Regions from separate parts of the Bradyrhizobium sp. GCM10028915 genome, predicted to be linked through region 2. Evidence: predicted binding sites of a transcription regulator. Region 2 holds the regulator's gene; the other holds the start of a gene.
The links. Region 2 encodes HrcA, which represses chaperone genes, less so after heat shock. Its sites were predicted from a motif close to GTTAGCACTCNCNNNNNGNGAGTGCTAAC; they were not measured.

Region 1 (7,719 bases), on a different contig from region 2:
CCGGAGACATCCGACAAGCGCACCGGCGGCGCGCTGGAGGCTCCCGAGATGGAGGTCTCCAGCACGATGGACGCGATCGTGAAAGGGACGGGCGCGGGGATCGAGCTGCTGATCAACATCGTCGCCATGCTGCTGGTGCTGGTGGCGCTGGTCTATCTCGTCAATGCGATCCTCGGCCTGCTGCCTGATGTCGGCGGCGCTGCGATCTCGTTGCAGCGCCTGCTCGGCCTCGTGATGGCGCCGGTGTGCTGGCTCATGGGATTGCCGTGGGACCAGGCGATCACCGCCGGCAGCCTGATGGGCACGAAAACCGTGCTGAACGAGCTGATCGCCTATGTCGACTTCTCGAAGCTGCCGCCCGGCACGCTCGATCCGCGCTCGCGCCTGATCATGCTCTATGCGATGTGCGGCTTCGCCAATTTCGCCAGCCTCGGCATCATGATCGGCGGTCTCGGCGTGATGGCGCCGGAACGGCGCGAGGAAATCAACGCGCTCGGGCTGAAGTCGATCGTGTCGGGAACGCTGACGACGTGTCTGATGGGAGCAGTGGTGGGGGTGTTGACGTGAAGCTTGTGTGAGGCTGGCGCCCTCGCAGCTCCGATGGGGCGCAGCGCAATCGCGATAATCCTTCCATGTTAATCTCTTCAGGAGATTCGGCTGGAATTGATTCATGAGCAACAGCGCAGGCCAGCGGGCATTTCAAAATGCCCGGCTTCAGAAACGGCAAAAAGCCGAGCTAGGGCCGTTGCTCGCGCGCGCCCTCCAGCTCCACAAGGCGGGACTTCTCCCGGAGGCCAAGACGGCCTTTCGCGAACTCCTGGAGGTTGCGCCCAATCAATTCATCGCGCTGCATTTGCTGGGCGCTTTAGAGTCTGAAGCCAAAAACTATCGGCAAGCCGAAGTTTTGCTGAGCCGAGCGGTGGCCTTGGATCCGCGATCTGCCGAAGCCCATATGAGCCTAGGCGTCGCGCTCAACGGGCTGAAACGTCACAATGAGGCCCGCGAGAGCTATCGGAAGGCCCTCGCCCTTCGACCCAACTACGCCTTAGCCCTGTCCAATCTCGGCAACGCAAGCGCAGCCCTTGAACTTTACCAGGAAGCGCTCGAGAGCTACGACAAGGCGCTCGCAATCGACGGAAGACTTTCCGAAGCCCATAACGGCCGGGGTTGGGCGCTCTGCCGTGTGCGCGCCTATGACGAAGCGATCGCAAGCTTAAACCGCGCGCTATCGATCAAGCCTGACTACGCCTCGGCGCTGTCGACCCGCGCCGTTGCATTGCGGGAGCTTCAGCGATTTGACGAAGCCATGGCGGATTGCAATCGCGCAATCGCCCTCGCACCCGACGACGCGAATGGATGGCTCTGGCGGGCCAGTATCTTGCTCCTGACCCGGCAAGTTGCCGAAGCATTGTCCGATTGCGAGAAGGCTCTCGCGGCCGATCCCGGCTTCTCTCAGGCCCACAGCCTGCTCGGCCAATGTCTCGCGGCACTTGGCCGGGTCGACGAAGCCCTCGCCAGTTTCGACAGAGCTCTCGACATCGAGCCTGATCAGAGCACGATCTCCAGCAAGATATTCACCCTCGATTTCATGGCCGACGCCAGCGTTGCGCAGCATCAGCAAGCGCGACATGTATGGTGGGAGCAGATCGGCGCGAAGATCGCCTCGGCAGCGGCGGGACCGCATGAGAACGGCCGCGATCCGGATCGCCGTCTGGTGCTGGGTTATGTCTCGTCGGATTTTCACACACATTCAGCGGCGTTCATTTTCAAGCCGGTCCTGCAGCACCATGATCGGGCACAGTTCGAGATCGTGTGCTACGCCTGTTCACCGAGAACGGACGCGACGACCCGCGAGTTTCAGGGGATCGCCGATCGCTGGCGCGACGCCTCGCAATGGTCCGACGATCGCCTCGCCGCTCAGATCCGCGCCGATGGCGTCGATATCCTGATCGATCTGTCCGGCCACACCAGCGGAAACCGCCTCGGTGTGTTTGCGCGCAAACCGGCACCTGTTCAGGCGCATGGCTGGGGCCACGGTACCGGCACCGGGCTGCCAACGATCGATTATCTATTCTCGGACCCGGTCGCCATTCCTGCCGCGGTTCGGCATCTGTTTGCGGAGACCATCGTCGACCTGCCGTGCTTTGTCACGCTGGCGCCGCTGCCGGCCGGGATTGCGCGGGCGCCGACGCCGGCGCTTGCGAACGGCTTCATCACATTCGGTGTCTTCAACCGCATCAGCAAGATTTCGAACGAGGCGGTGGGAGTCTGGTCCAGGATTCTCGAGCGGGTGCCGGGTTCGCGCCTGCTGATCAAGGATACTGCACTGGACGCCCAGCTGGTCCGCGACAATCTGCTGGCGCGGTTTGCCGCTTGCCGATTGCCGGCCGAACGCGTCGATCTGCTCGGAGCCACGTCGCGAGACGAACATCTGGCAACGTTCAATCGCGTCGATATTGGCCTCGACCCATTCCCGCAGAATGGCGGCGTCAGCACGTGGGAAGCCTTGCAGATGGGCGTGCCGGTGGTGGCGAAGCTCGGTCACAGCCTGCCGAGCCGTGCTGCCGGCTCCATCCTCACCGCGCTGGGCCTGCCGGAGTGGGTCGCGGACAGCGATGAGGCCTATGTCGAAATCGCAATAAGTTGCGCAGCGAACTGCCCGGACAGATCAGGGCTGCCGCCGCCGGCAACCCAATCTCATACGTGCAAGCGGTGGACGATGCCTATCGCGCGATGTGGAAACGCTATTGCAACGACGGCGGCTGATCTCCGCCTCGCCTACGCCTTCAACTCCACGGTCCTGAACTCCGCCGGCAGGATCACCTCCAGCAGCTCGACGTCGTCCGAATAGTCCAGGATCATGTGCTTGATCTTCGGCGGCTGGGTCCAGGCGCTACCTTCTTTCATCAGCGTCTCGCCCTCTCCGTCCATATAGGTCTTCACCCAGCCCTTGAGCACGTAGACCATCTGGAATTCGACGTCGTGAAAGTGCAGCTTCGACACTTCGTCCGGATTGCAGGGGCCTTGCAGCCGGATCACGTGCGCCTGCGCGAGGCCCTGGCTGGCGGCGGCGATGCCGAGGTCGCGATATTTCGCGTAGGTACGCAGACCGTCGGCTTTGAAGTCTTCCTCGCGGTGATGGCTGATCGCAATGCGCTGCTTGGGCCGCGCCGGTTTCTTGACGGATGACTTTGCCGTTGTCGTGGGGGCTTTTGCCTTCACCGCCTTGCGCGCCGTGGATCGTGCTGCGGGTTTGGCCCCGCTACGCTTCTTCACCGCGGCTTGCGATGCGCTGCGCGATTTTGCTTTCTTGGCCATGGGCGCCTCCCCTGTTGTTATGGGGAGAGGCTAGCACAGAATGCGAAATCGCAGGGTGGGTTAGCGCTAACGTACCCACCACTTCCTTGCGCAATCTTTGAAGCATGGGGGGTTACACTGACGCTAACCCACCCTACAGCTCCGCCCTTCAATGCAGCCGGAATACGCCGTCCACCGCGCGCAACTCGGCCGGCTTGATCAGCTTGGAATGCGCCACTGTCACCGAGTGAAGCGGACCGTCGAGCTTTTCCTGCCAGAACGCCAGAAAATCCTTCAGCGCCGGAAATTTCGGAAACATGTCGTAGTCCTGCCAGACGTAAGTCTGGAGCAGCGAGGGATGATCCGGCATCCGATAGAGAATCTGCGCCGTCGTCATTCCGTAACCCAGCAGCTGTTTCCGGAAATCGTCCGAAACGGCTCCACTCCGCAAGCCCATGCCAACCTCCTTTGCAGGAGCGCATTCAAGGGGTGGCTTTCCGGTGCGCCTTAAGAGCCACCCGCTACTGACGCGCTCACATGAGAGAAATGTGACGCAAACTGACAATCCATCTCAAGCCCAAAAGTTTAACAAGCTGTTGAAATTCAATGCGTTAGCAGCAGATCTAGCTCCGTGCTAATACTGCGCCGAGCGCGATTAACGATGGAAAGAGATATTTTGGCAGGCGGCGCCTCCGAGTGCTATTTTTCTGCTACAAGCCCTTGCTCCCGCCAAAATCCTGCCTTATCTCAGTTGTGCCTGCGCTGGCACTCGCCGGCGCAGACTGCTAACAACCCAAAATTCCCAAATCGTGCAAAAGCTTAGGAGAACTGCATGAATTTCCGTCCGCTTCACGACCGCGTCGTGGTCAAGCGCATCGACGCAGAAGAGAAGACCGCTGGCGGCATCATCATTCCCGACACGGCGAAGGAAAAGCCCTCGCAGGGCGAGATCGTCGCCGTCGGCCCGGGTGGCCGCGACGAAGCTGGCAAGCTGATCCCGATCGACCTGAAGGTCGGCGACCGCGTGCTGTTCGGTAAGTGGTCCGGCACCGAGGTCAAGATCGACAACGTCGACCTGCTGATCATGAAGGAAAGCGACATCATGGGCGTCCTCGACGTCCCCGCTTCCAAGAAGAAGGCGGCCTAAGAGCCCCTCTCTTATCCAGTTAAACACCTAAGGAAAAAATCCAGATGGCAGCTAAAGAAGTCAAATTCTCGGTCGATGCGCGCGACAAGATGCTTCGCGGCGTCGACATTCTCGCCAACGCGGTGAAGGTCACGCTCGGTCCGAAGGGCCGCAATGTCGTGCTCGACAAGTCGTTCGGCGCTCCCCGCATCACCAAGGACGGCGTCACCGTCGCCAAGGAGATCGAGCTCGAGGACAAGTTCGAGAACATGGGCGCGCAGATGGTGCGCGAAGTCGCCTCCAAGTCCGCTGACGCGGCCGGCGACGGCACCACCACCGCGACCGTGCTGGCCCAGGCGATCGTGCGCGAAGGCGCCAAGTCGGTTGCCGCCGGCATGAACCCGATGGATCTGAAGCGCGGTATCGATCTCGCGGTCGAAGCCGTCGTTGCGGACCTCGTCAAGAACTCCAAGAAGGTGACCTCGAACGACGAGATCGCCCAGGTCGGCACCATCTCGGCCAACGGCGACGCGGAGATCGGCAAGTTCCTCGCCGACGCCATGAAGAAGGTCGGCAACGAGGGTGTCATCACCGTCGAGGAAGCCAAGTCGCTCGAGACCGAGCTCGACGTCGTCGAGGGCATGCAGTTCGACCGCGGCTACATCTCGCCCTACTTCGTCACCAACGCCGACAAGATGCGCGTTGAGATGGACGACGCCTACATCCTCATCAACGAGAAGAAGCTCTCCTCGCTGAACGAGCTGCTGCCGCTGCTCGAGGCCGTGGTGCAGACCGGCAAGCCGCTGGTCATCGTCGCCGAGGACGTCGAAGGCGAAGCGCTTGCCACCCTGGTCGTGAACCGTCTCCGTGGCGGCCTGAAGGTCGCGGCCGTCAAGGCTCCGGGCTTCGGCGATCGCCGCAAGGCCATGCTGCAGGACATCGCGATCCTGACCGGTGGCCAGGCGATCTCGGAAGATCTCGGCATCAAGCTCGAGAACGTCACGCTCAACATGCTCGGTCGCGCCAAGAAGGTGATGATCGACAAGGAGAACACCACGATCGTCAACGGCGCCGGCAAGAAGGCCGACATCGAAGCGCGCGTGTCGCAGATCAAGGCGCAGATCGAGGAAACCACCTCGGACTACGACCGTGAGAAGCTCCAGGAGCGTCTTGCCAAGCTCGCAGGCGGCGTCGCGGTGATCCGCGTCGGCGGCGCGACCGAGGTCGAGGTGAAGGAGCGTAAGGATCGCGTTGATGACGCGATGCATGCGACCCGCGCGGCGGTCGAGGAAGGCATCGTCCCGGGCGGCGGCGTCGCCCTGCTCCGTGCCTCCGAGCAGCTCAAGGGCCTGCGCACCAAGAACGACGACCAGAAGACCGGCGTCGAGATCGTGCGCAAGGCGCTCTCCGCGCCCGCTCGCCAGATCGCGATCAACGCCGGTGAAGATGGCTCCGTGATCGTCGGCAAGGTCCTCGAGAATAAGTCGTACGCCTACGGCTTCGACTCCCAGACCGGCGAATATGTTGACCTCGTCAAGAAGGGCATCATCGACCCGACCAAGGTGGTACGTACCGCGATCCAGAACGCAGCCTCGGTTGCGGCGCTCTTGATCACCACGGAAGCCATGGTCGCCGAGCTGCCCAAGAAGGGCGGCTCCGGTCCGGCGATGCCCCCGGGCGGCGGCATGGGCGGCATGGATTTCTGATCCAGCCATTCCGGCAAACGACAAAATGCGAAACCCCGGCAGCGATGCCGGGGTTTTGTTTTTCTTCGGTGGTCCCATCCCGGAGCAGCGCGGAGCCCGGAATGACAGTGGGGCTTCACCACACCTTCCCCAGCCGCTCCATGTGCGGTTCGCCGTGCTGGTCGAGCGACCAGAATATCCGCTTCACCTTGCCGACCAGATTGTCCATCGGCACGAATCCGATCGACGACATCACGCGGCTGTCACTCGAGTTGTCGCGATTGTCGCGGAGCACGAAGAAATGGCCCGGCGGCACGGTGTAGACGTCGGTGTCGTCGTAGTAGCCGTTGTCGACACAGTCCTGCGTCACGTAGGACGCGCCGTTCGGCAGCGTCTCGCGCCAGCGCTTGGCCTTCGCACCGTCATCCACGCCGCAGGTGGAGCCGGCGAATGCCTGCTTCAGAGCGACGCGCGTCACCGGGCGGTCATTGAGGATGAGTTGGCCCTGCCGCATCTGGATGCGATCACCGGGCAGCCCGACCACGCGCTTGACATAGTCGACCGCGGTGTCCTTTGGCGTCCGGAACACGACGACGTCACCATACTCGGGATCGGTGGCCCGGAAACGCCCGGAGATCCACGACGGCGCGAAGGGAAACGAATAACGGCCATAGCCATAGGCATATTTTGCAGCAAAGACGTAGTCGTCGACGACCAGCGTCGGCGTCATCGAGGCGGACGGGATGTTGAACGGCTGAAACAGGAAGATGCGAAACAGGAACGGCGGCGACCACAGCACCGGAATCAGGAGGATCAGGATGACGATCGCCTTCCATTCCCGCGCTTTGGCCTGCGGGTGGATGGTTTCCTGAAGAGTGGTCATGCGCCTGCCCTGATCAAGCCCGTAGTCGTCGCGAGATTACGCAACCCTCGCGCGTACGCAATCCCATAACTTGGTCGCGCCGCGCGCGGATCGCGTTCACGGGTCGCAATCAACCGCGCGCGAGATCGCTGAAGCAGCGGCGGATCCATTCGATGGTGAGCCGCGTCGCCGGATCGCGCTTGAGATGGTTCTGCACCAGCAGCCAGACGTCGCGGCGCCCAGGCAGCAGCGTGGCGCGCAGGCGGCGATCGCCGAGTAAGTCCGCGCAGACATGCTCCGGCAACACGCCGGCGGCCTGATGCGCGCGGATCAGGTTACGGATGACGCGAACGTTGTCGGTAACGCAGCGCGCGTGGGCTTGCTTCATACGCAGGAATTGCATCTCGGGAATGGCACCGAGTTCGTCCGGATAGGCGCACAGCACCGGCTCGCCCTCGGTCGTGACAGGCTCAAAATAATAGAGCTTGACGTCACCGAGCCTGGAGATCGCGAAGTCGCCCTTGTCGGGCTTGCGCAGCCGGATAGCGAGATCGGCTTCCCAGCGCGAGAACTTGACGTTCTCGCTCGAGGTGAGGAATTGCAGCGTCAGGCCGGAATTGGCGCGCAGGAAGTCGCTCGCGCGCGGCGACAGAACCTCCTCGGCAACCGTGTTGGTGGAGGCGATACGCAGGCGTCCCACCGGGCCTGCAAGACTCTCGCCGACGCGACCGATCTCGGCGGCATGTGCG
Region 2 (7,719 bases):
TCGACGTCTTTCGCCACGGCCCAGTGCTTGCCGATGGCGTCGAGCACAGCGCCGACGGTTGCAGGCTGCATGAGCGAGGGCGTACCGCCGCCGAGAAAGATCGAGGTGACTTCGCGTCCGTGCGCGCGCTCGGCGGTCGCAGCGATTTCGCGCGCGAATGCTGACGCAAACCGCGGCTCGTCGATCGCGGCGTGGCGAACGTGGCTGTTGAAGTCGCAATAGGGGCACTTCGACAGGCAGAACGGCCAGTGCACGTAGACGCCGAAGGCTTCCTTAGCGCGGCTCAAGGCAGATCTCCGCCAGTTTCACGAAGGCGCGGGCACGATGCGACAGGCCGAGACCGAGCGGCGGCAGGCCGTGCTTCTCGATGCTCTCCATCTCGCCGAAGGTGCGGCTATGGCCGTCGGGCAAAAACATCGGGTCGTAGCCGAAGCCGGCGGTGCCGCGCGGCGGCCACACCAGCGTGCCGTCGACGCGCCCCTCGACCTCTTCGAGATGATCGTCGGGCCATGCAACGCAGAGCGCGGAAACGAAGTGCGCCTTGCGTTTGGCCGGCGTGGTCGCGCCGCGCTCCTGCAACAGACGCTCGATCTGCGCCATCGCTGCGGCAAAATCCTTGTTCGGGCCGGCCCAGCGCGCCGAGTAGATGCCGGGCGCGCCGTCGAGCGCGTCGACCACGATGCCGGAATCATCGGCGAAAGACGGAAGCTTCGTCGCCTGCGCCGCCGCGATCGCCTTGATCGCGGCATTGCTGCGGAAATCGTTTCCGGTTTCTTCCGGCTCGGGAAGGCCGAGCTCGCCGGCCGACACTGCTTCGATGCCGTAAGGCGCGAGTAGCTCCTTCATCTCGGCGAGCTTGCCGGGATTATGGGTCGCGATAACCAGCTTTCCGGTGATTCGGCGGTGCATCGGGCTATTGACTACGCTACCGCCAGTTTCTGCAAGTCCACGAGACGCGCGACGCCCTTGCGCGCCAGCGCCATCAACGCCAGGAACTCGGCTTCCGTGAACGGCTCGCGTTCCGCGGTGCCCTGGACCTCGATGATGCGGCCATCGCCGGTCATGACGAAATTGGCGTCGGTGTCGGCTTCGGAGTCCTCGGCATAGTCGAGGTCGAGCACGGGCGTGCCCTTGTAGATGCCGCAGGAGATCGCGGCGACGTTGTCGCGCAACACATTGGCCTTGACCATGTTGCGCGCCTTCATCCAGCTGACGCAATCGGCGAGCGCGACCCAGGCACCGGTGATCGAGGCGGTGCGGGTGCCGCCGTCGGCCTGGAGCACGTCGCAATCGACCGTGATCTGGCGCTCACCGAGCGCTTCGAGATTGATGATGGTGCGAAGCGAGCGGCCGATCAGGCGCTGGATTTCGACGGTGCGGCCGCTCTGCTTTCCGGCGGAGGCCTCGCGGCGGGTGCGTTCCGAGGTCGCGCGCGGCAGCATGCCGTATTCGGCGGTGACCCAGCCGCGGCCCTGGCCCTTCAGCCATGGCGGCAGGCGGTCTTCCAGCGTGGCGGTGACCAGCACGTGGGTGTCGCCGAATTTCACCAGGCACGAGCCTTCCGCATATTTGACCACGCCGCGCTCCAGCGTCACGGGGCGCAATTCGTCGGGCGCACGGCGGCTTGGCCGCATGGGAAATCCTCCAAAACTCTCGGAAAAGGGCTGTTGGCGGTGCTTGTAGGGGGGGTGAGGGTGGGCGGCAAGGGGGAAGATCGAGGCCTTCTTCACCCCCGATTTCCAATCCGCCAACGCCACGCTTGTCAGAAGCATCCGGGATAGACAAATTACCTGTGTCTTAGAGGAGTTACCGTCTGTGGCCCATCACGATCCGATCCATCTGATCGCGCCGCGCGCGGGCCTCGCCCAGCTCAACGAGCGTTCCCGCGACATCTTTCGTCAAATCGTCGAAAGCTATCTCGCGACCGGGGAGCCGGTGGGCTCGCGCAATATTTCGCGCCTGATTGCCATGCCGCTGTCGCCCGCCTCGGTCCGCAACGTCATGGCCGATCTGGAACAGCTCGGCCTGATCTACGCCCCGCACACCTCCGCCGGCCGATTGCCGACGGAACTCGGCCTGCGGTTCTTCGTCGATGCCCTGATGCAGGTCGGCGACCTCAATGACAGTGAACGGCAGGCGATCCAGAGCCAGTTGACCTCCGTCGGCCACGCGCAATCGGTGGAGGCTGCGCTCGAGGAGGCATTGACGCGGCTCTCCGGCCTGACCCGCGCGGCCGCGGTCGTGCTGACGCCGAAATCCAATGCGCGGCTGAAACATATCGAATTCGTCCGCTTGGAACCGGAAAAGGCATTGGTGATCCTGGTCGGTGAGGACGGGCAGGTCGAAAATCGCGTGTTGACGCTGCCGCCGGGAGTTCCATCCTCGGCGTTGACCGAAGCCGGCAACTTCCTCAATGCCCGCATCCGAGGCCGGACCTTGGCCGAGGCGCGGCTGGAGCTCGAGACCGCGCTCGGAGAGGCGCGCACCGAGCTCGATCAGCTGACGCACAAGGTGATCTCGGCCGGCATCGCCAGCTGGTCCGGCGGCGAGAACGAGGATCGTCAGCTCATCGTCCGCGGCCACGCCAATCTGCTCGAGGATTTGCATGCGCTGGAGGATCTCGAGCGCGTTCGCCTGCTGTTCGACGATCTCGAGACCAAGCGCGGCGTGATCGACCTGCTCGGCCGGGCCGAGACCGCGGAAGGCGTGCGGATCTTCATCGGCAGTGAGAACAAGCTGTTCTCGCTGTCGGGTTCGTCCACCATCATCTCGCCTTATCGGGACGCCGCCGGCCATATCGTCGGCGTTTTGGGCGTGATCGGGCCGACGCGGCTGAATTATGCCCGCGTGATCCCCACCGTGGACTACGCTGCCCGCATCGTCAGCCGGCTCTTGGGGGGCTGACCGGCGCCGGGCCGATCACGGGCGCTTGATTTTCGCCGCCCGAAGCACGATATCCGGGCCAGAAACCCCCTGAGACGAATGCGAAAAGAGAGCCGATGACCGATCGAGACCGGCAACCCGAAGACACGAGTGCTGCGGCCGGCGAGCCCGTGGTGTCAAAACCGTACATCATGCCCGACGATCCCGAGCCCGGCTCGGTCGAGCTTCTGCAGAAGGAAGTCGCCGAGGCGCGCGACCGCATGCTGCGGACGCTGGCCGAGATGGAGAATCTGCGCAAGCGGACTACCAAGGAGGTCGCGGATGCCCGCCTCTACGGCATCACCGGCTTTGCCCGCGACGTGCTCGACATCGCCGACAACCTCCAGCGCGCGCTCGATGCCGTTCCGGCCGAAGCCCGTGCGGCGGCCGATGCAGGCCTCGCCTCGCTGATCGAGGGCGTCGAGCTGACCGAGCGCTCGCTGCTCAGCGCGCTGGAAAAACACGGCGTGAAGAAGTTCGACCCCTCGGGCCAGAAGTTCGACCCGAACTTCCAGCAGGCGATGTTCGAGGTGCCCGATGCGTCGGTGCCCGCGGGCACCGTCGTGCAGGTCATGCAGGCCGGCTACACCATCGGCGAGCGCGTGCTGCGTCCCGCCTTGGTCGGTGTCGCCAAGGGTGGCGCCAAGGCCGCGCCGGCTGCCAACAGCAACGAGCCGAACGGCGCGGCCAACTAGTTGATCCTCATGGGGAGGAGGCGCGTCAGCGCCGTCTCAAACCATGCAGGTCGCGCTGCTGCAGCGGGGCCTTCATCCTTCGAGACGCGCGCGGAGAAGCGCGCTCCTCAGGATGAGGGTCTTGCAGTTTTTTGACCGGGCCTAGGCGCTCGCCGCGATATCTGCGGACTGAATCCGCTTCACGCCGGCCTTGGCCATGTCGGCCCAGGCTTTTGCCAGCGAACCCTGATTGTCGATGCCGCGGCAGGCGTCTTCCACCACATAGACCTCGAAGCCCGCCTTGCGCGCGTCGAGCGCGGTCCAGGCGACGCAGAAATCCGTCGCCAGCCCCGCGACGAAGACGCGCTTGATCTTGCGCGCCTTCAGATAGCCGGCGAGACCGGTCGAGGTCTTGCCGTCGGCTTCGAGGAAGGCCGAATAGCTGTCGACGTCCTTGTGAAAACCCTTGCGGATGATGAGCTCGGCGTGCGGGATCGCAAGGTCTTTCGACAGCGCGGCGCCGTCGGTGCCCTGCACGCAATGGTCGGGCCACAGCACCTGCTTGCCGTAGGGAAGATCGACGGTCTCGAACGGCTTCTTGCCGGCGTGGACTGACGCAAAGGAAATATGGCCTTGCGTGTGCCAGTCCTGCGTCATCACCACATTCGAAAATGCTTTCGAGATCTTGTTGATGACGGGCACCACCTGCTCGCCTTCCTTCACGGCAAGGCTGCCGCCGGGCAGGAAGCAGTTCTGCACGTCGATCACGAGCAGCGCGGATGCATCGTCCGGCTTGATCGATGCCGCTGCCAGAATTGCCGTGGGCGCGAGCGCCACGAGCGCGCTCGTCCCGAGCGCCGCCAAGACTTGTCGCCGATCCAGCATCATTCGCCTCCCTCCAGGATGAACTCAACGGAGGGGGAGCCTAGTTCCGTTCGTATACGAACAGAAGCCCGAAAATGCAGCCGGCTTTGGTGAGTGGTTGGGCTTGAGCCGCGGGTTCGGTGCACCTCTCCCGCTTGCGGATGCTGCTAGCCCTTCGGCTGGATGCCGTCGCGGACCGCGCGGAAGCGAGTGAAGGCGGCCGGCCATTGCTCGCGCGGGGCGCTGGCGATGATGCGCAGCGAGGCGCCGCCGCTGCTGAAGCGGATCCACTGCACCACGGTCACCGGCGTCTTGTCCTTGCCGCTGACGCCGTCGATCCGGGTCTCGAAACCCTGCTGGCCGCTGATGCGGATCGGCTCGGACATGGTGACGCGCGACTCGCGCACGCCGGGAATCTGGAGCGCCGCCTCCTGGGCGAAGCGGGCGCGGTCGTCGGCGGCTTGCGGGGTGGCGCCAATCACGCCGAGGATGATAAACGGCTTCGATTCATAGCCGGAGCTCTCGTCGCCGTCGGCCAGGATGATACTCGAGCCCGGCGCCAGCGTGCGGACGTCCTTGAAGTCGGCGAGATCGGTGATCTTGAACGGCATCAGTGCGATCTGCTCTTCGGCCGAGACCTGCTTCCGGGTGACGACGCTCGCGAACATCTGCCGCACCGCCTCGTCGGTGTAGATCTTGATCGCATTCTCCGGAATCTGCACCGCGACGTAGCCGGAGAAGCCGGCGCCCGGCACGATCATCGAATAGCGCCGCACTGGCGTCTCGCCCGCCTTGCCGCTCTCCGTGGTGAAATAGGCCACGCCCGCGGGCGTCTCGATCTTGTCCTGCTTGACGCCGTTGGTGCCGGCCGGGTTGGAGTTGAAGGCGCTCACGACCTCGCCATAGGCGGCCGGCGGCAGCTCCGTGATCAGCACCTTGACGTTGCCGTCCTCGCTCTCGAAGCCGGGAAAGGTCTTGGCCGTGCTGAGGCCGACCAATGGCACCATGCCGAGGCGCAAGCCGGGTGGGAAAACGGCGTCGGCGGCCAGAGCCGGAAGCGTAGAGGCGACGAGGAGGGCGAGCGCGGCGAGGGGGCGGATCAGCTTCATGGGCACTCTGATTGGTTCACATTGAGGCCGTTCGATGGTGGCCAGCCGGCCGCTTTGTCGCGCGAGGCAGCCCGAGGACGAGCCCGGCCGGCTGCCCGCCTTTTAACGGTTTTGGTCTGGCCGCAACAGGGCGGGGCGGGATGCGGTAGCGGATGCCGGCCAATCGCGGACCTGTTAATAATTCCTCACCCGCAAGGGCGGTGCAGCCCGGATATGTTCTTCCAAAACCCAATGTTTTCACGGCCGAAACTTGCGTTCGGTCCTTGCAGGCACCTCCCCCCCTCCTATATGACCCCCAACCATCGCAATATCGCGAATGTTTGATCTTAGGGGGTTTCGGTTCGGGTGCCTTCTGGGCCCAGCCAGCCTGCCGCAAAAACAAGGATACAGGACCATGGGAAAGGTCATCGGGATCGACCTCGGCACCACGAATTCGTGCGTCGCCGTAATGGATGGCAAGAACGCCAAAGTCATCGAGAATTCCGAAGGCATGCGCACGACGCCTTCGATCGTCGCCGTGACGGACGACGGTGAGCGCCTCGTCGGCCAGCCGGCCAAGCGCCAGGCCGTCACCAATCCCGAGCGCACGTTCTTCGCAGTGAAGCGCTTGATCGGCCGCCGCTACGACGACCCGATGGTCGAGAAGGACAAGAAGCTCGTTCCGTACAAGATTGTTAAGGCTTCCAACGGCGACGCCTGGGTCGAGGCCGACGGCCAGACCTACTCGCCCTCGCAGGTCTCGGCGTTCATCCTGCAGAAGATGAAGGAGACCGCGGAAGCCCATCTCGGCCAGAAGGTCGACCAGGCCGTCATCACCGTGCCCGCCTACTTCAACGACGCCCAGCGCCAGGCGACCAAGGACGCCGGCAAGATCGCGGGCCTTGAAGTGCTGCGCATCATCAACGAGCCGACCGCGGCCGCGCTCGCCTACGGCCTCGACAAGACCAAGGCCGGCACGATCGCCGTGTACGATCTCGGCGGCGGCACGTTCGATATCTCGATTCTCGAAATCGGCGACGGCGTGTTCGAGGTGAAGTCGACCAACGGCGACACCTTCCTCGGCGGCGAAGACTTCGACATGCGCCTGGTCGGCTATCTCGCCGACGAATTCCAGAAGGAGCAGGGCATCAACCTGCGCAACGACAAGCTCGCGTTGCAGCGCCTGAAGGAAGCCGCCGAAAAGGCCAAGATCGAGCTGTCGTCGACGACGCAGACCGAGATCAACCTGCCCTTCATCACCGCGGACCAGACCGGCCCGAAGCATCTGACGATGAAGCTCACCCGGGCCAAGTTCGAGGCGCTGGTCGATGACCTCGTTCAGAAGACCGTCGAGCCCTGCCGCAAGGCGCTGAAGGATGCCGGCCTCACCGCCGCCGAGATCGGCGAAGTGGTGCTGGTCGGCGGCATGTCGCGCATGCCGAAGGTCCAGGAAGTCGTGAAGCAGCTGTTCGGCAAGGAGCCGCACAAGGGCGTCAACCCGGACGAAGTCGTGGCGATCGGCGCCGCGATCCAGGCCGGCGTGCTTCAGGGCGACGTCAAGGACGTGCTGCTGCTCGACGTGACCCCGCTGTCGCTGGGCATCGAGACTCTGGGCGGCGTGTTCACCCGCATCATCGACCGCAACACCACGATCCCGACCAAGAAGAGCCAGGTGTTCTCGACCGCCGAGGACAGCCAGAACGCGGTCACCATCCGCGTCTTCCAGGGCGAGCGTGAAATGGCGGCCGACAACAAGATGCTCGGCCAGTTCGACCTGATGGGCATTCCGCCGGCTCCGCGCGGCATGCCGCAGATCGAGGTAACCTTCGACATCGACGCCAACGGTATCGTCAACGTCTCGGCCAAGGACAAGGCCACGTCCAAGGAGCAGCAGATCCGCATCCAGGCCTCCGGCGGTCTGTCGGAAGCCGACATCGAGAAGATGGTCAAGGACGCCGAGGCCAATGCCGAGGCGGACAAGAAGCGCCGCGAGGCCGTGACTGCCAAGAACGACGCGGATGGACTGGTGCATTCGACCGAGAAGGCACTGGCCGAGCACGGTTCGAAGGTCGCCGAGACCGAGCGCCGCGCGATCGAGGATGCCGTCAGCGACCTCAAGGAAGCGCTGAAGGGCGACGATGCCGAAGCGATCAAGGCCAAGACCCAAACGC

Region 1: ACFQX9_RS15185 (co-chaperone GroES) is a predicted target of HrcA. The motif match lies at 4,059-4,087, and genes of this name have one in related genera.

The regions. Positions count from the first base shown of each region.
Region 1 covers NZ_JBHTFN010000024.1:87,855-95,573, forward strand. The annotation lists gene ACFQX9_RS15165 (NupC/NupG family nucleoside CNT transporter) at 1-567, shown strand, start outside; gene ACFQX9_RS15170 (tetratricopeptide repeat protein) at 671-2,851, shown strand; gene ACFQX9_RS15175 (cupin domain-containing protein) at 2,779-3,318, opposite strand; gene ACFQX9_RS15180 (usg protein) at 3,467-3,754, opposite strand; gene ACFQX9_RS15185 (co-chaperone GroES) at 4,130-4,444, shown strand; gene groL (chaperonin GroEL) at 4,489-6,129, shown strand; gene lepB (signal peptidase I) at 6,245-6,991, opposite strand; gene ACFQX9_RS15200 (LysR family transcriptional regulator) at 7,101-7,719, opposite strand, start outside.
Region 2 covers NZ_JBHTFN010000005.1:145,220-152,938, reverse strand. The annotation lists gene hemW (radical SAM family heme chaperone HemW) at 1-287, opposite strand, end outside; gene rdgB (RdgB/HAM1 family non-canonical purine NTP pyrophosphatase) at 274-909, opposite strand; gene rph (ribonuclease PH) at 921-1,634, opposite strand; gene hrcA (heat-inducible transcriptional repressor HrcA) at 1,816-2,904, shown strand; gene grpE (nucleotide exchange factor GrpE) at 3,000-3,617, shown strand; gene pncA (bifunctional nicotinamidase/pyrazinamidase) at 3,759-4,481, opposite strand; gene ACFQX9_RS04270 (hypothetical protein) at 4,628-5,569, opposite strand; gene dnaK (molecular chaperone DnaK) at 5,964-7,719, shown strand, end outside.